Regions from separate parts of the Proteus mirabilis HI4320 genome, predicted to be linked through region 2. Evidence: predicted binding sites of a transcription regulator. Region 2 holds the regulator's gene; each other region holds the start of a gene.
What was found. The regulator Fur, encoded in region 2, represses iron uptake genes when iron is present. The targets are predictions, from matches to a motif close to ATAATAATGAGAACNACTATCAA.
Positions count from the first base shown of each region.

Region 1: the regulator Fur is predicted to act here: its motif matches at 4,995-5,017, upstream of PMI_RS06950 (siderophore-interacting protein).
Region 3: the regulator Fur is predicted to act here: its motif matches at 2,598-2,620, upstream of feoA (ferrous iron transporter A).

Region 1 covers NC_010554.1:1,516,097-1,522,524, forward strand. The annotation lists gene PMI_RS06930 (LysE family translocator) at 44-655, shown strand; gene PMI_RS06935 (aminotransferase-like domain-containing protein) at 738-2,153, opposite strand; gene PMI_RS06940 (cytochrome ubiquinol oxidase subunit I) at 2,302-3,636, shown strand; gene cydB (cytochrome d ubiquinol oxidase subunit II) at 3,626-4,633, shown strand; gene PMI_RS18980 (DUF2474 domain-containing protein) at 4,614-4,775, shown strand; gene PMI_RS06950 (siderophore-interacting protein) at 5,063-5,923, shown strand.
Region 2 covers NC_010554.1:582,280-588,707, forward strand. The annotation lists gene glnS (glutamine--tRNA ligase) at 1-303, shown strand, start outside; gene chiP (chitoporin ChiP) at 942-2,336, shown strand; gene PMI_RS02670 (DUF817 domain-containing protein) at 2,610-3,449, shown strand; gene fur (ferric iron uptake transcriptional regulator) at 3,513-3,959, opposite strand; gene fldA (flavodoxin FldA) at 4,150-4,677, opposite strand; gene ybfE (LexA regulated protein) at 4,836-5,135, opposite strand; gene ybfF (esterase) at 5,334-6,119, opposite strand.
Region 3 covers NC_010554.1:3,199,567-3,205,994, reverse strand. The annotation lists gene feoB (Fe(2+) transporter permease subunit FeoB) at 1-2,200, opposite strand, end outside; gene feoA (ferrous iron transporter A) at 2,250-2,486, opposite strand; gene PMI_RS14430 (DUF4026 domain-containing protein) at 2,879-4,327, opposite strand; gene yihI (Der GTPase-activating protein YihI) at 4,541-5,041, opposite strand; gene PMI_RS14420 (glycosyltransferase family 39 protein) at 5,231-6,428, shown strand, end outside.

The DNA of each region.
Region 1 (6,428 bases), 930 kb from region 2:
GCAAAAACGATATTTTCTTCAATTGCTCAATCAGGTGAAAAAGATGGAATTTAACACTTTGTTATTCTTTGCCCTTACAGTACTGCCTTTAATTTGCACACCTGGCCCCGATATTCTTTTTATCTCCTCACAAGGATTAGCGGGAGGAATAAAATCAGCGTGGTTTGCCAATATCGGTGTCATTTCAGGTTATATCACACATGCTATTCTTAGTGCTTTGGGTCTTGCAACGATAATGGCAACCTATCCCATTTTCTTTTATCTACTAAAGTGGCTAGGTGTGATTTATATTACCTACTTAGCAATCAAAATGCTGATATCTGCCTGCCAAAAAGGCCAACTCACACTACATGCAGATAAAAAAACACATCTCTTTCGCAAGGGCTTTTTAACGAGTTTTCTTAATCCGAAAGGCTTACTCGTCTATCTGGCTATTTTACCAAATTTTATCAATAACCAGAATGATATCGCTATGCAATCTCTGCTTTTATCTGGGATATTTATCACTATTTGTCTATTTATCTATGGCTTTTTAGGTACGATTTTCGCTTATATTGGTTTAAAAGGCGGATTAAGTGATAAAGGACGCCGTTATAATGATGGCATTGCCGGCAGTTTACTTACCTTTGCAGCCGTTAATTTAGCCCTTAATTAGAGGGCTAGCATCACTTTATAGTGATATTTGCTCAATGCCGTGCAATATGACCATTTAACTGATGAATACGTACGCTAATGTTCTATTTACGACGTAATTTTCGACACCCTTCACCAATAATTTGCATTCCTTTTTCAGTCTGACCATTCCATTGAAAAGAAGAGTTTAAACGAAAAGCATGATTAAACTGTGAACTGGTCGAAAACATAGCACCTGGTGCAATACTCACCCCTCTTTCGAGAGCAAAATGGTACAATGAATTAGCATCAAAGCTTGGCTCGAATTCTAACCATAGGAAATAGCCTCCGACAGGAATATTCACTTTAACATCTTTAGGTAAATGCGTTTGTATGGCCTGTAACATACGATAACGTCTCTGCTCTAATAATAATCTTAAGCGACGTAGGTGCCCGTCATACCCCCCTTGTGATAAATAGTCAGCGATAGCTTGTTGTGTTGGCATACTCGCTGATACAGTACTCATCATTTGTAACTGCTGTATTTTAGTCGCATGTTTTCCGGCTGCGACCCACCCGACTCGAAATCCTGGCGCTAAACATTTAGAAAAAGAAGCGCAGTGCAATACGCTATTGGATTTATCAAAGCCTTTCACAGGCATTGGCGCTTTTGGACTATTATACAGTTCACCATAGACATCATCTTCAATTAAGGTTATCTGTTTTGCCGCTAAAATTTCTACTAGTCTGATTTTATTTTCATCAGGCATAGTGCCACCTAATGGATTTTGGCAATGACTCATCAACCAACACGCTTTAATGTCGTATTGTTCTACCACCTTCTCTAACTCATCTAAACAAATGCCTGTCACCGGATCGGTTTTGATGGCAATCGCTTTTAATCGTAAACGCTCTATCGCCTGTAATGCGCCATAAAAAGCAGGAGATTCTATGACAACCCAATCTCCTGGCTCAGTAACAGCTTGTAAACTAAAACTTAATGATTCCATCGCACCTGCGGTGATCACAATATCGTCAGGCGATACATGAATACCTTGCAGTGCATAGCGTTGGGCTATATTACGACGTAGTTTTTCATTACCAGGAGGTAAATTAATCACTGAACTTTGAGGGGCTAAATGTCTAGCGGCAGAGGCTAATGCTCGGCTTAATTTAGGTTGAATGAATAAACTGGGATCTGGAAAGGCGGAACCGAACGGAATGATATTGGGATCTTTACAGGCTTGAAGAACATTGAATATAGAGGCGCTTATCTCAACATTTTCACTCATATGTAGCCCTTTGCTGGCAGTTACTTGAGCAAAACCTGTATTGCGATGTGCAACATAATAACCTGATTGCGGACGAGCGGTGATCCACCCTTGACTTTCTAACAGTTGATAAGATTGTAAAACGGTCATTAAACTTAAACCTGATTGTTTAACCGTATCCCGTAATGAGGGTAAACGATCACCTGATTGCCAAATATTATCTTCAATTTGTTGGCGTATCTGTGCCGCAAGCTGTTCATATCGAGTCATATTTACCTATTCACCCTCAAACTGTTATAGTCGTTTTTAAACTTATTGTCACTATTATAGTTTACTGTCATATGGTCTACTTATCCACACGATTTACCTGCTATTTACAGATCAGCGCGATTTGTATATCAAAATAATGAGGTTGTTTATGTTTGGGTTAAGTGCCTTTGATTTGGCGCGTATCCAATTTGCGTTTACCGTTTCTTTCCATATTATCTTCCCCGCAATTACTATAGGGCTAGCCAGCTTCTTAGCTGTCTTGGAAGGCTTATGGCTAAAAACTCGCAATAAGGATTATTTAGCGCTATTCCATTTTTGGTCAAAAATATTCGCTGTTAACTTTGCTATGGGCGTCGTCTCTGGTCTCGTTATGGCATATCAGTTCGGTACTAATTGGAGCTTTTTCTCCGATTTTGCCGGCTCTATCACCGGCCCTTTATTGACTTATGAAGTACTTACAGCATTCTTCTTAGAAGCTGGATTTCTAGGTGTGATGTTATTTGGCTGGAACAAAGTAGGTGAAAAATTACACTTTTTCGCCACTTGCATGGTGGCATTGGGTACATTAATGTCAACATTTTGGATTTTAGCCTCCAACAGTTGGATGCAAACACCACAGGGATTCGAAATCGTCAACAATCAAGTAGTTCCCGTTGATTGGCTAGCGGTTATTTTTAATCCTTCCTTCCCTTATCGTCTTGCTCATATGGGCGTTGCTGCATTTCTTGCTTCGGCATTCTTTATTGCCGCCTCGGCTTCATGGCATTTATTAAAAGGCAACAAGACCTCTGCAATGAAGAAGATGCTCTCGATGTCTATATGGATTATCTTAATCTTAGCGCCTATTCAAGCACTTATTGGTGATATGCATGGTTTAAATACGTTAAAACATCAACCCGCCAAAATTGCCGCGATTGAAGGGCATTGGCAAAATAATCCTGGTGAGGCTACACCGTTAATTCTATTTGGTATACCGGATATGGATGAAGAAAAAACCAAATATGCCCTTCAAATTCCTTATTTAGGTAGCCTGATATTAACTCATAGTTTAGATAAACAAGTACCAGCACTAAAAGAATTTCCTAAAGATGATAGGCCAAATTCACTGATTGTTTTTTGGTCATTTCGTATTATGGTCGGCCTTGGCATGCTGATGATTTTAGTGGGTGTATGGGGCACATGGTTACGTTATAAGAAAAAATTATATCAATCTAACCTCTTCTTGCGATTCACTTTTCTAATGGCTCCTTCAGGATTAATTGCCATTTTAGCGGGTTGGTTTACTACAGAAGTAGGTCGACAACCTTGGGTTGTGTATGGGATACAACGAACACGTGATGCGGTATCTGCTCATGGTGAAATGCATATGAGCATTAGCCTACTGATTTTCTTTATCGTTTATGGATCTGTATTCGGAATTGGATATGCCTATATGTTAAAACTTATCCGCAAAGGTGCGCCGGAGGTTCAAGATGGGAATTGATTTACCCGTTATTTGGTTCATCATCATCGTATTTAGCACATTAATGTATATTGTGATGGATGGCTTCGATCTCGGCATTGGCATGCTCTATCCTTTTATAAAAGAGAGAGAAGATCGCGATTTAATGATGAATACTGTCGCCCCAGTATGGGATGGCAATGAAACATGGCTAGTTTTAGGTGGTGCGGCGCTATTTGGTGCGTTTCCTTTAGCGTATTCAGTGATCCTTGATGCTTTAGCCATGCCTTTAACTATCATGCTAGTTGCGCTTATTTTCAGGGGCGTTGCTTTTGAATTTCGCTTTAAAGCCGATGACACTCATAAAGTTTTTTGGGATAACGCCTTTATTGTCGGCTCTCTATTAACCACCTTTATGCAAGGTATAGTCGTCGGTAGTATTGTTCAAGGTTTACCCATTATTGACCGTACTTTTGCAGGAAGCTATTTTGATTGGCTATCACCCTTTGCCCTGTTTTGTGGCTTTGGTCTAGTCATTGCCTACTCACTGTTAGGGTGTGGCTGGCTCATTATGAAAACTCAAGGCCATTTACAACAGAGTTTGTATAAAGTGATCTTGCCATTAACGTTCGTTATGCTAGCAGTGATAGCCATAGTCAGTTTATGGACACCATTAGCACAACCGGCGATTGCTGAACGTTGGTTTTCACTACCCAATATTTTCTTTTTCTTACCTGTACCACTGCTAGTGTTATATAGCGCTTGGTTGATTATTCGCGCAGTAAAGAAAAAAGGTCATTACTTACCTTTCTTTGCTTCTCTAGCGATTATATTTCTTGGTTTTACTGGGCTAGGGATTAGTATCTGGCCAAATATTATACCGCCGGCAATTAGTTTTATCGATGCATCAGCACCACCGGAAAGCCAAGGTTTTATGCTCGTTGGTGCGCTATTTATCATTCCCATTATTCTCGTTTATACATTCTGGAGTTATTACGTATTCAGAGGAAAAACCAATTATGAAGAAGGCTATCACTGATCCGAACCCTGAAACAAAACCCTCATTACTGAAAAAATGGGGTTGGTTAATTACCATTTGGTTTTGTAGTGTTTTAGCGCTATTTGCCGTTTCTTCGCTATTTCGTTTTTTAATGACGGCAGCGGGAATGAAAGTAAAGTAAAAAATCAATCAGGTAATATAAAAATAAAGCGGGATAAATTCCCGCTTTATTTTAGTTAAAAAAATTCCTCTTTTTAACTCGCGTTACTGTTAGTGACTCTCCCCTCATAAAAATACAAGCGCTTTAATTTGTTGATTTTTATTTTCTTTATTTACATCTTATTTGAACTACATCACGCTTCGACAAGTCAATCTTATTCATGGCTTTACTAAATTAGTGTTAATAGTGATAATGACTATCATTATTGATTGTAAATGATAATATATAACAAGTAATAAATAGCTTAGATGGGTTGGATAAACGTGAGTAATCAAGACAGCACGCAACAAAAGAATATTTATCGTCCTGCACCACCTCGTTTGGTGCAAGTAAAACGTATAGTAGATATCACGCCGGGCATGCGCTCTATTACCTTTACTAGCGATGACTTGGACAATTATCCAAGTCACACAGGGGGTGCCCATTTAAAAATATTTTTACCTGTAGAAGGCCAAACTAAACCAACAATTCCAACACTCACTGACAAAGGCCCTAGTTGGCCCGAAAACCAACCAAGAGCGATAGTACGAACTTACAGTGTGCGAGCTATTCGTCCTGAATTAAAAGAGCTTGATATTGAATTTGCGGTTCATGAAGATGCAGGGCCGGCCATTAATTTTGCTTTAAATGCCAAGGTAGGTGATTATATTGGCATTACTAATCCTGGAGGCCCTGATCCCCTATTGGCTCCCGCCTCTCATTACTATATGGCAGCCGATCCCAGCTCATTACCCGCTTTAATGGCATTAATTGAAACAATGTCACCCGATGTACAGGGTAAAGCGGTGATCCGCATAGAAAATGAATCCGATCGCCAAATCATTGATGCTCCTCAGGGGCTAGAAATTGTTTGGCTAGTCGGCTCTGTTGAAACACAAACTCAACCTCTGATTGATGAATTTATCTCTTGGTCGTTACCAAAGGAAGATGTGGCATTTTGGATCGCCGGAGAAGATAAAATTATCCGTGCACTAAGACGTTATATTCGTCGTGATAAAGGCTATGAGCGCGGACAGATTTATGCTATCCCTTATTGGCGTTTTGGCTTTAATGAAGAAGGTTATCATGCAGAGCGTCATCATGTTATGGATAATGAAGATGTAAGCTAAGCGTATTTTAGATAAAACGAGTTGGCTGTACCGGCAGCATATTAAGACCCTCATTTAATATGCTGCCTTTTTATAGGAATGATAATAGCGAAGAAATCTTTAATATTTAACTTATATAAACAATAATTCACCTAACACAACTCCTGACAAAACAAACAAAAAAACTATCAACTCATCAAAATTAAATAAATAACAGAAATAAAACCCAATTTACACAGTCAATTTAAACAAAAAAATATAAACCATTAAGCCAATCAAAAGTTTTCACTAAAATAATATTTAATTATTATTGAAACAGAACAGTAATTTAATTATTATACCGCAGCTTGACGTTACTCTTTATTAGCTAAAAATAACATATTGAACTTAATTTATTTATATTTTTAGAGTGAAAAATTCAAAAACAATAGCAAATAATAATTTTATTATCTTCAATTGATTATTAGAATTTGACTGAGTCAAAAAATAATAGAGATTAACCTAAATCTATGTATTTTTACTATTG
Region 2 (6,428 bases):
GTGATCCACTGGGTCAGCATTCCACATGCTATTCCAGCAGAAATTCGTCTTTATGATCGTTTATTTAGCGTACCTAATCCTGGTGCTGAAGAGGATTTCTTATCAACCATTAACCCTGAATCATTAGTGATCCGTCAAGGTTTTGTGGAAGCAAGCTTAAAAGATGCGGCTATTGAAAAAGCGTATCAATTTGAGCGTGAAGGTTACTTCTGTGCTGATAAGCTTTCGACAGCGGATAAACTGGTCTTTAACCGTACTGTTGGTTTACGTGATACTTGGGCGAAGATTTCGAAACAAGGTTAATACGCTCTGTTTTAGTGGCGTGTAATATCACTAAACTCACATCTTAATAAAATGCTCGATAATAATTTATCGAGCATTTTTTATTTATCAAATAAGTTTGTTTTTATTGACCAATAATTATTATTTTTTATTTTTTTAATGTGAGTTTCTATAGCTATTATTTGTATCAATTCTTATTTACGTTGTGTTAAATTATTAACTTTTGTCATCATCTTCTTCTTTTATTTCATATGATTATATTGAATTTGTCTATAATAATAAAAATGTGAACCATGACACATATTTTTCTTTTCTAAAAAAGTTTATTAATTAATGCGACTAATAATTCTTTTCTATAAAAACGAAACATTATCATATTAGGTGTGATAATTTTCTTTTTTAATATCAATATATTAAAAAATATTTACGTTCTACTTGTCCCTCATTGACTAAAGAAAAAATATGAAACTGTAATTAAGTAATGTGCCCTTGGTCATATTTTGATAAAAATTCTTTTTTTTAGGTTGATAATTCGCGTCGCGAAAAATAAGCTGTTGTTAACCTAATTTTAGGTTTTTTCCCCATTTGGGGTTTTATATTTGGAAATAGGCGTTGGTGCTTATTTCTTTTTTAGTCAAAGTCAAAGAGGAAACAATGCTATGGTTATGCAACATGCTAAACCAGGCAGGGTGGCACTTGCCGTTATGGGCGCATTGCTTGTAACTGCACTACCTGCGAAAATGTCTTATGCTGAAGGATTTATTGATGACTCAACCCTGACAGGGGGGATCTATTACTGGCAACGTGACCGTGATAGAAAAGAGTTAACACCAAACAGTCCTGATTACGGCAAATATAAAGCAAATTTACACCACTCTACCTTTAACGCTAATCTTGATTTTTCTTCTGGTTATCTGGGTGATTTTTTTGGTATTGATTTAGCTGCTTTTGGTGCTGTTGAACTTAACAACAGTGGGCCAGCTGCACCTAATGAAATAGGATTTAGTGATGCAAAAAGTCGCTGGGATGAAAAATGGACAGGTGATCGCAGTGGCGTGAGTATTTATAAAGCTGCTGCTAAATTTAAATTAGGCCATTTCTGGGCTCAAGGTGGATATATTCAACCTAAAGGGCAAACATTATTACGTCCTCATTGGAGTTTCTTACCTGGTACTTATCGCGGTGCAGAAGCGGGCGCTGTATTTGATTTCGATAAAAATGGTGAACTCTCTTTCTCATATATGTGGACTGATGAATATAAAGCGCCGTGGTATCGGAATATGTACAATTTCCGTAAGGCAGACTTAGAGACAAATATCAGTTATTTACACTCTTTTGGTGCCAAATATGATTTTAAAAATAGCTTAGTATTAGAAGCCGCATTTGGCCAAGCTGATGGTTATATTGATCAATATTTTGGCAAAGTTTCTTACGATTTCCCTATCGCAAATAATACATTAAAAACCTCTTATCAATTCTACGGTGCAAAAGATAAAGTCACCGGAGGGGGAATTAACGATGTTTATGATGGTTTGGCATGGTTACAAGCATTCACTTTAGGCTATACCTACAATGTATTTGATTTTAAAGTTGAAGGTACTTGGGTTAAAGCAGAAGGTAACCAAGGTTACTTTTTACAACGTATGACGCCGGGATGGGCAACCTCGAATGGTCGTTTAGATATCTGGTGGGATGGTCGTTCTGATTTTAACGCCAATGGTGAAAAAGCATTATACGCGGGAGTGATGTATGATCTAAAAAATTGGGATCTACCGGGCTGGGCGATTGGTACTTCCTATGTGTATGCTTGGGATGCAAAACCGAGTAGTAACCCTATTTATGACCAAAGTAAACGTATTAGAGAAAGCGCATGGAATGCCGACATCATGTATACCGTTCAAGAGGGGAGAGCGAAAGGTACGTTATTTAAACTCCACTACACTCGTTATGATAACCATTCCGATATACCAAGCTATGAAGGTGGTTTTGGTAATATCTTCCAAGATGAAAAAGACGTTAAATTCAATGTGATCATGCCATTTACGATTTTCTAAATAACAATAAGGATAAAGTGTATTTATTACGCTTTATCCTTAATAAAAAATCTAATTAACATTATGATAAAAAAGAAAAAACAATAAAAAATATGATAAATAAAAAAGAGTAATGTATTCATGTTTTTTAATATCCTTTTTTTTAGTCTTTTTCATTCTTGTGCATTTTTTCATTTTATGGCAGATTTCTTGCAACTTATTTTACCTTTCTTTATTTATATTTATTAATCTGCATTTAATACAATTGAATAATACAGGTTTTCAGGAAGAAGCATGTTAAAACGATTGGATGATTTCTTATTAGAGCCACCATTAAAGCCTTTCAGAGGTATAAATCGATTTATTGTTGAGTTTCTTTTTTTCGGTGTAAAAGAGGCACGTTCTTGCTTATTCGCTGGTTTTTTCTTCTTTATTTTATTTGCGACGCCTAGTAAAGGAGTGCTAGGTATACCGCGTTATGATGTTTTGCTTATTCTCGCTATTGTTTTCCAATTATGGATGGTATGGGGAAAACTTGAAACATGGGATGAATTAAAAGCAATTTGTTTTTTTCATGTTGTAGGTTTTGTCATGGAGCTATTTAAAACATCAGCAGCGATTGGCTCATGGAAATATCCTGATTTTGCTTACACAAAATTGTGGGAAGTGCCTTTATTTACAGGGTTTATGTATTCTGCTGTCGGGAGTTATTTAATTCAAGCATGGCGTTTTTTAAAAGTTCGAATAGAACATTATCCTCCTTATTGGATGGCAACTTTGGTTGCTCTCGCTATTTATATTAATTTCTTTTCTCATCATTTTATTGGTGATTATCGTTGGTATTTAACGGCATTTATTTTAGGTCTTTATGCCCGTAGTGTGGTCTATTTTACGCCTTATGATACAGAGAGACGGATGCCTCTGTTACTGGCTTTTGTTCTGATAGGTTTTTTTATTTGGCTTGCTGAGAATTTCGGTACGTTCTTTGGTGTATGGCAATATCCAAATCAAATTGGTGCGTGGTCTGTTGTGCATGCTGGGAAGTGGGGATCTTGGTCACTATTGGTCATTGTTACATTTACTATCGTAGTACACCTAAAACATATTAAGCATAGTATTAGTGTGGTTAAGTAGCGTTACCAATAAAAAAGGAACTGCGGGCAGTTCCTTTTTTTACTGAGATATTATCCAGAATGATTACTTCTCATCATGTGCGTGGCTATCTTCTTTACAATTACCTGCGGCGCAGTGACCATATAAATACAGGCTATGATTGGAAAGTTTGATGCCATGGCGTTCAGCGATATTTCTTTGACGAACTTCGATAGCATCGTCAGTAAACTCGATAACTTTACCACAATCAAGGCAAATTAAGTGATCATGGTGATGTTGTTGAGTTAATTCAAATACTGATTTACCACCTTCAAAATTATGTCGGGTAACAATACCAGCATCATCAAATTGGTTTAAGACGCGATAGACTGTTGCCAGACCAATCTCTTCGCCGATATCGATCAGTTTTTTATAGAGATCTTCAGCACTGACATGATGGCACTCAGGATCCTGGAGCACTTCCAAGATCTTTAAGCGAGGAAGTGTAACTTTTAACCCAGCATTTTTTAACGCTTTATTATTGTCGGTCATGCGGATTTAATCCTGTTGCTAATGGTGAATTTAATATGTGCTCACAAAATACTGTATATATTCATTAATACATAGGGTATTTAATAACCTTAATGATTATAGGCATGATATTAAAAAATAAACACCCCACCTATCACACTATCTTAGCACACCATTGAATAATTATCATTCTCAATATTAAGAATTTATATTATCCCAGAATTTCGTCAAGGCTCATCTCTTCTTTGATCTGAGCAACCCAAGCGTCAACACGCTCTTCAGTTAATTCTGGTTGGCGATCTTCATCAATCGCAAGGCCGATAAAGTGATTATCATCAGCAAGACCTTTAGATGCTTCAAAATGATAACCTTCAGTAGGCCAATGACCCACAATGACTGCGCCACGAGGTTCAATGATATCACGAATAGTTCCCATTGCGTCACAGAAGTATTCTGCATAGTCTTCTTGGTCACCACAACCAAATAGAGCAACAAGTTTACCGTTGAAATCAATATCTTCTAATGTTGGGAAAAAGTCATCCCAATCGCATTGTGCTTCACCATAATACCAGGTAGGAATACCTAGTAATAGAATATCAAATGCTTCGATGTCTTCTTGACTGGATTTTGCGATATCATGAACTTCGGCATTATCCGCGCCTAATCTTTCTTGAAGCATTTTGGCAATATTTTCAGTGTTGCCGGTATCACTGCCGAAGAATATTCCTATGATTGCCATAAAGTGAGATAACCTCTTTTATTCTCTTTGTCTGTATTTTTGAACAATTACCAGTAAAAGATAAACATCATGTTTTCATCATTGAAAACTAAAGCACTATTTTGACGAAAAGAGCAGGGTAATTCTGTCGAATTTGTGTGATTTTCCTGCTGATTTTTTTAGCTTTGATGTTTTTTTAACGCATAAGTTTGTGCGAGTTGTTCTAGTAATATTTCTTCAATAAGCTCACTACGACTGACATTTTTTGCGCTCGCAAGCTCATTAAGCGCATTGACAGCATCCTCATTTAATTTCAACTCAACCCGACGTAATCCATTGACGCGATCGCGTCGTAATTGGTTTCGTTTATTAATTCTAAGCTGTTCATCCCGAGAAAGCGGGTTTGTTTTAGGTCGCCCAGGTCTGCGTTCATTTGCGAACAAATCCAGTGTGGTGCGATCAGTTTGTTCTTTTGCCATAAATTTTGCTGTGAAAGGGCGTATACCAATGACTCAATATGAAGCGCCCAATAATACCCCACATATCGGCGTATCGCTACTGCTTCCTGTGTTTAACCTATTGTCATTTGGTCTTTTTATCAACAATGACAGATTTAAGAGCAATAATTGTACGCTATAAAATAGTATTGCTGGTGATTTATAACCAACAAAGGAACATTATACTGTTTTGGCTAAGAAGCGACGAATGGCCTTAATTACTGTTTCTGGTTTTTCAGAATGCACCCAATGTCCTGTATTGGCGACAACAAAGGCGGTTGCTTGTGGAAATTGGCGAGCAATATTATTGCGATATTCATCTAAAATATATGGGGATAGTCCACCACGTATAAACAAAACAGGATGATGCCAAGCAGGCACTTCTTGCCAACCAATAATATCGGGGTAAGCCTGTTTGATTGCGGGTAAATTAAATAACCATTCACCTTTTTTAAATGATTTAAGCAGAAATTGGATAACGCCGTCTTCTTCAATAAAAGGGCGCATAATAGCAATAGCTTCTGTACGTTGTGTGACGTGAGCTTTAGTGACAGCTTCAAGGGCTGCAAAAATTTTATCATGACGACGAACATTATAAGCAACAGGAGACATATCAATAACCACGATACGTTCAAGGCGAAGAGGTGCGAGAGCGGTCATTGCCATTGCAATTTTCCCTCCCATTGAGTGACCTATAACGATTGCTTTTGCGATATTTAAGCTATCAAGCAGGGTTAATACATCTTGTGCCATATCGTGATAGTGCATACTTTCACTATGAGGAGAATGCCCATGGTTGCGCACATCAATTTGTATCACGGTGTGGTCTTGACGTAGATCGCGACCTAGTACGCCTAGATTATTGAGATCACCAAAAAGCCCATGGATCAACACAATAGGTAAATTGTTTATCGTTGCTGTTTCTGGTTGATGTATTTGATAGTTTAATAATGCATTGAGTTTCATATTGATGACCAAAATTAAGTCTATTTTTTCCTTATGATGACATGTGCAATCATATTAGCCAACTTGTTGTCTTTTTCGGAATATGAAATAAAGTTAAGCTAACAAGAGATAGTTTAATTTATTATGTTCTGAGAAAATAGAATAATATAGATTATTATTCCAAACTTAACGGGAAAGATAAAATTTTGATATAGCTCAATAAGGATAAGTCAGAGTTTTATATTATTTTAATTGCTGATGTGAAAGGGCATTGAAGAAGATGTCAACTCTATTCTATGGCAATAAATTCAAAGAATAGAAGATGATACA
Region 3 (6,428 bases), 1.4 Mb from region 2:
CAATGGTGATGGTACTACTTTGTGGATGTTCGCTAAATGTCGCTGTTTGGTAGAATAACGCGGCAAGTGAGTAAGCAATATTTAATCCCCAAAGAATAGAGAATGTCATCCAACCACGACTGGTTTCACGAGCAATAGCCCCCATTACGGAGACACAAGGCACATATAGTAGAACGAAAATTAAGTAGCTATAGGCCGCTATTGCACTACCAAATTTGCTGCCCATGGTACCCATAGTCCCCGTATCCATTTCACCATCACCTTTACTTGCCTCAATAGGATTGGAAAGTGCGGCGAATGTAAAGGTTTCTTTTAAGCTATCCCAAGTTTCAGCAAAGGCGTCACCAATTTCGCCCCATAGATCAAACTCTTCAGGAACGAAAGGTTCATTAACAATACTTTCTGCGGTGTACAGTGTATTTAATGTTCCCACAACCACTTCTTTTGCCATTGCCCCAGTGACTAAACCAACGGTAGCTTGCCAGTTATCGTTATGCACACCAATAGGTTGCAATAACGGAGTGATTACTTTACTGACGGAAGCGAGGGCAGAATCATTAATACTATCAGCCGCTTTACCGGAAAAAGTGAAGCTATTTAATGCACCAATAAACATACTGGCGATGATAATCACTTTACCCGCGCGGATAACAAAGCCTTTTAAACGTTGCCAAGTTTGTATTAATAAGGTTTTGATATGGGGAACGTGATAAACCGGCAACTCCATGACAAAAGGAGAAGCTTCACCTCGCATAATGGTATGTTTGAGTAGTAAACCCGTCAAAATAGCAACAAGGATCCCTAATAAATAAAGTGAAAAAACCACGCTGGCGCCATTTTTACCAAAGAATGCGGCAGCAAAAACAGCAAATATGGCTAAACGTGCACCACAAGACATAAAGGGAGCCATTAAGATAGTAATTAATCGCTCTCTTGGGGCGTCTAGAGTACGTGCCCCCATAATAGATGGGACGTTACAACCAAATCCAACAATCAGCGGTACAAAGGATTTACCGGGCAATCCTAGCGCTTGCATTAATCTATCCATCACGAAAGCAGCACGTGCCATATAGCCAGAGTCTTCAAGGATAGATAAAAAGAGATACATCATGCCGATTTGTGGTACCAGAGGGAGTACAGTATTAATACCACCACCAACACCTTGAGCAAGGAAAATAGTTAACCATTCAGGGAAATTGAATGTTGCACCTAGCCATTGGATCCCATGTATAAAGATAGCTTCAGAGCCACCTTCAAAAGCGGGCTGCAATGCTCCACCAATATTGATGGCAAGCACAAACATTAAATACATGACAAACAAGAAGATAGGAACACCTAACCAGCGATTTAATATCACTTTATCGATATTTTGTGTGAGCTGATTGGGCTTAATGGACTCCATATTAATGACTGCATGGCAAATACGCTCAATGTTTTGATAACGTGCATCGGCAATCACTAATTCTGGCTCATTACTATGCTCAGTTTGAATGCGCTGACGAATGGCTTTTATCTCTTGTGAGGTAATTTCAGCACGTTGATGAGTATAGATATCCCCTTCTAAACATTGTAATGCCATCCAACGGCGTTGCTGTAAATTGAATTCATCGTGATTAATTTTTTCAGCTAAAGATTCAACTTCGTTTAATAACCATGTTGGATAAGAAGTTAGTAACTCTTCGGGTTTTCTTTTGGTGGCTGGAAAGCTATCAATAGTGTCTTTCAGTTTATCAATCCCTGATGCCTTGGTTGATACCATAGGGATCACCGGACAACCGAGTTGTTCAGAAAGTGCTTGAATATCAATTTGCATATTTTGGTGTTCAGCAATATCAAGCATATTCAGTGCCACGATACAGGGAATACCGAGTTCAAGCAGTTGTAATGTGAGATAAAGATTACGTTCAAGATTGGAAGCATCTACAACGTTAATCAACATATCCGCTTCATTACTTAAGATGAAGTGACAAGCAATTTGCTCATCCAGAGAGGTCTGTTCTGAAATTGTTGTTAAAGAATAAGTGCCCGGTAAGTCAACTAATTCAATTTTATGATTTTTGGTTGTAAAGCGACCTACCTTACGTTCAACAGTAACACCCGCCCAGTTACCGACACGTTGACGAGAGCCTGTTAACTGATTAAAAAGCGTTGTTTTACCCGCATTAGGATTACCGATAAGACCAATAGTAAGAGGAGTCATAATAGTGATGCCAGTAGTTGTATTGCCTGAGTAGTTGATAAATAAGCTGTTATTTTTCGTTATGAGCGATTTCGCTAAGATTTATCAAAGCGAGATCTTTTTTACGCAAAATTAAAGAGACCCGATGAGTTTCAATTTGGATAGGATCACCTAAAGGTGCGATACGGATCACATTGAAAATAGCGCCTGGCAGCATCCCTAATGATAATAGCTTCTGCCGATAGGCAGGGCTAATTTGCGGGGAATAGCTGAGGATCTTGTAGCTATGATTTGGAATGAGAGACATAAAACGTCCTTCCACTAATTATATTGATACAAAAAATAATGATACTGATAATTATTAACGCATTTAAAAAGAAAACGCACAAGAAAAATAGGGTGATTAGGTAAATATTTAATGCAAATGAGAATTATAACCATCTTTATTGAGTATAATTTAGCCCACAATGGCTATGTGTTCTCTTGATGTACATCAATTTAATTTATAATAATGGTCGAAAAGCTATCAGATAAATGCCGTGAAGGCTGTACTGTTATTCATCAAAAAACAAACTGTAACAGTTAGAGATAATTGCGCATCATTAGTGTAACAATCAGTGAATGCTATTAACGGGATCTATCATCAAGGTCATACTGACAGATCCCGTTGCAGAGAATAGTGCTAGTTAATTAGTGGGATTAGTGAGTCTGCTGGTGGCTAAAAAGTTGATAAATCGTATTAGGGGTATAACTATAACCTTCATAAGAGATAACCCAATCAGTGATGAACGCAATATCAATGGGATAAATGCCACCTTCTTCCATTTCTTGTACATAGAATGGTACGTTAAGTAACTTAGCATAAATTCGGTCACCTTCTCGAGACTGAGGGATAAACCACATGTGCTCAAGCTCTTTTTCTTCCTTATCACCATAAGGAATACCAAACTTAATCATAAATTGCCATGGGCTCTCAGTTTCTTCATTGCTCTCTTTACTACCTAATAATTTTGCCAAGAAACCGGTTTTTTTCTCTACGGGGGGCTGATGGTAGTTATCAAACATGGAGAGAAAATATTGCCAACGCCTTTTGGCCTTTTCTGCCATTTCGTAGGTTTCTTCGTTACTGCGTAGTAGCATCATGGCTTGTTGTTCTTCATAACCTTTAAAGAAAGTTTCTAAAATAGGGTTTTCTTCATTAGTTCTAAATAACATCGATGATGGGTGCTGATGATATTCGTCTCTATCAGCCATATCGCCCAGAAATACGCCATGTGGTGCCCCTTGAGTGTTATAACGCATCTCTTCTAATGGTCTAAGACTATCTAAAGGTGTGGACTGATTAACGTGACGTATACCTTCTTCAAAGGGTAGCGCGACTAAATATTCTAATCCTGACGAAGTTTGTCCACAAAGCATCGGCTCGCCAAATTCAATTTGGCGGTTGTTAATACTGTTATTGACGAAGCAACGGAAAAGATCAGGAATACCGTAGTAAGATTCCAACATGCTTGGGATCACTAAATCAACTTCAGTTAAGCCACAACGTTGCAAGCCATGGGTATGAAACCAGAACATGGTTGGTGGATCATTTTCTGTATCGTAAACTGCATGAATAACATACAAACTTTCTACTTCAGGATAGAGATCGGGTGTCTCCAATTGAAAGCGTATCCATTCGGGAGTTAATCCTTTACCTGCGGCAGATTCATCCAGTGCGAGGATCATTTCTGGCGCAATTATGTTCAGTAGATTGAGCTGATGGCGATAACTCGCTAAAGGATGTAGGGTGTCAGAGAACATCGTTTCTAATAAGATGTCTTGAGTGGTGGCATTGGCATGGGCTAATAGCTCAGGAGTCATCTCATCTGTCGCATACATAGGACGTATTTGATAATCTTCTGATCGTGGTAGCAGGCAGATAAAAAAATGGAGCTCATCATCGCCATGTTGGCAATGATAGAAAAAACCTTCATCAAGATCATCACTAAGATAGCTTATCTCACCATCTGTGTATTCGGTCTGTTCCTCTAGGCGTTGTTCTATCAATGCATAGTTTAGTGGCTGTGCAGGGAATGCCACTATACGAGAGGGCTCTTTTTTTCCTTGCCCTGCGGCGATATCTAAATAGTGTTGTTTATTATCCATACTTATTATTACTCGTATATTAAAAGAAGAAAAATAGAATATCAGGGTTAATTAATAAGAAATAGATAGAGTTGTCTGAGCTTTTATTTAAAAAATAAATTTAAATAAAAAATCATAATTTCTAATTATGACTCTCTAAAATAGAGAGAAAGGAAATGAACAGATACCAATATATATTTGGTATCTGTCAGATTAAGATAGGGTAACGATAAATTACTTACCTTTTAATAACTGCATAATATCTTCTGTTTTTTCTTCATCGTCATCTTCTTCAAACTCAATGCCTAATTCCGCCATTAACGCATCGATGCGATCAAGGGTTTTTTCAGTATAAGCTTGCTCTTCAGGATTGAGTTTACCCCCTTCTTCCAGACGAGAGAGTAATTCATCTAAACGAGTATCATTCTCTAAGAGTGCTAACTCTTCTTCTAACGATAAGCGCATAGGCTCCATTTTTGTTGGCGCGGATTTTTTCTTATCTACTTTAGGCGCCTGATTATCCACGATGAGTGGAATTGGTTTTTTACTACCAATACGTGGATCTTTCTGTTCATTGGTTTGCGCTTGCTCTTTTTTCATCGCTTCCTGCTGACGGTTACCAGCAGGATTGCCACGATGCTTTTTCTGGCGCTTACGTTCACGTCCTTCTGCATTTAGCTCTTCACGTGTTTTTTTACGCGTTTTAGCTGCGGGTTTTCTTTTAATCATATTCATAATGGTAACTCGATTTGTGATCTTATTGGTTGCGCAATCTATCAGAAACTATTTTGCGATAAAAGCACGAATTTAAGACAATTTAATATTTACTCACGTACAATGTAGCGCTCGGTTTACTATACTTTACTGTATTGTGATAGCAATTAACTATAAATTTAAACTAATTAACTTAACATTCTGTTTATTATGACATTATCATTTGCTCGATTACGCAAACCAGTTTATTGGTGGATAATTGGTTATGCGGTTTTATGGATTATCGTCAGCTATTTATTTGATCCCACCGTACCTTATGATGCCGTAGAAGCGGTTAACTGGGGTACTAATGGCGGTTGGGGCTCACCTAAAAACCCTTGGTTTGTTGGTTTTATTATGTGGCCAGCCATTTATGGTGGTATTGATTTTAGCTTTTATTGGTATTTTATCCACTTTGTGATGATAGCCATCGGCTTATTAGGTGTTTGGAATTTAGCCTATAAGTTAACCAAAAATTATCACCTAGCTTGGTTTGCCATGTTAGGTTTAAATTTATCAGGAATTATTAATTTCGATATCATTCCTTATAACGATAATTATATTTTAGTGGGTTGCTGGCCTTGGGCGCTCTATTTCTTTTTATGCGCTATCAATGACAACCCCAAATATTGGTGTGGATTCGCTGCAGTGATGGGGGTGGCTACTATGGGGAAATACTCCTCATTAGCCCTGATTGGTGCGGTATTCTTATTAAGCGTATTAGTACCTAAAGTTCGTCAAAGTTATCGCTCCCCTTATTTTTACTTTGCGATAGCTATCTGGTTGGCGTTTGTCATACCTAATTTTATTTGGTTGTGGCAAAACGACTTTGCCGCCTTTAAATGGGTCGACTCACAAATAGAAGCACGTTTTAATTTACGTACGTTACGTGCCGCTTTAACGGTTTTCTATCCAGTGCTGCTAATGTGGGGAATTGTACGTCTTTATGGTGGGCGAGTTAGTTGGCGTACTTCTCAAGATAGTCAATTATTGAATTTTATTTTGCTATTCCCATTAGCGATTATTTTTATTTGGTTTAGTTTCCATGAAGGGGGACGTATCACTGAGTGGTTACAACCTTTTATGTCAGTGGCTACTGCTCTTTTTGTCGGCTCAATTAGCGTCATACCTAAGCGTTCATTACGTGGTGTGTTATATGGTTTAGCGGTTTTTGGTATGTTAGTGGTATCTGGTTATACGGTGGTACAAGCTGCTAATGTGCGTAATGCGGGTCAAAAGTTTATTGGTGTTAAAACCTTTGTACAAGATGTCGAGAATGCTTGGCATCAGCATTATCATCAGCCTTTATCTTATGTAGGGGGTGAGTATATGCATGAGTGGATCACTTTTTATGGCAAAGATAGACCGC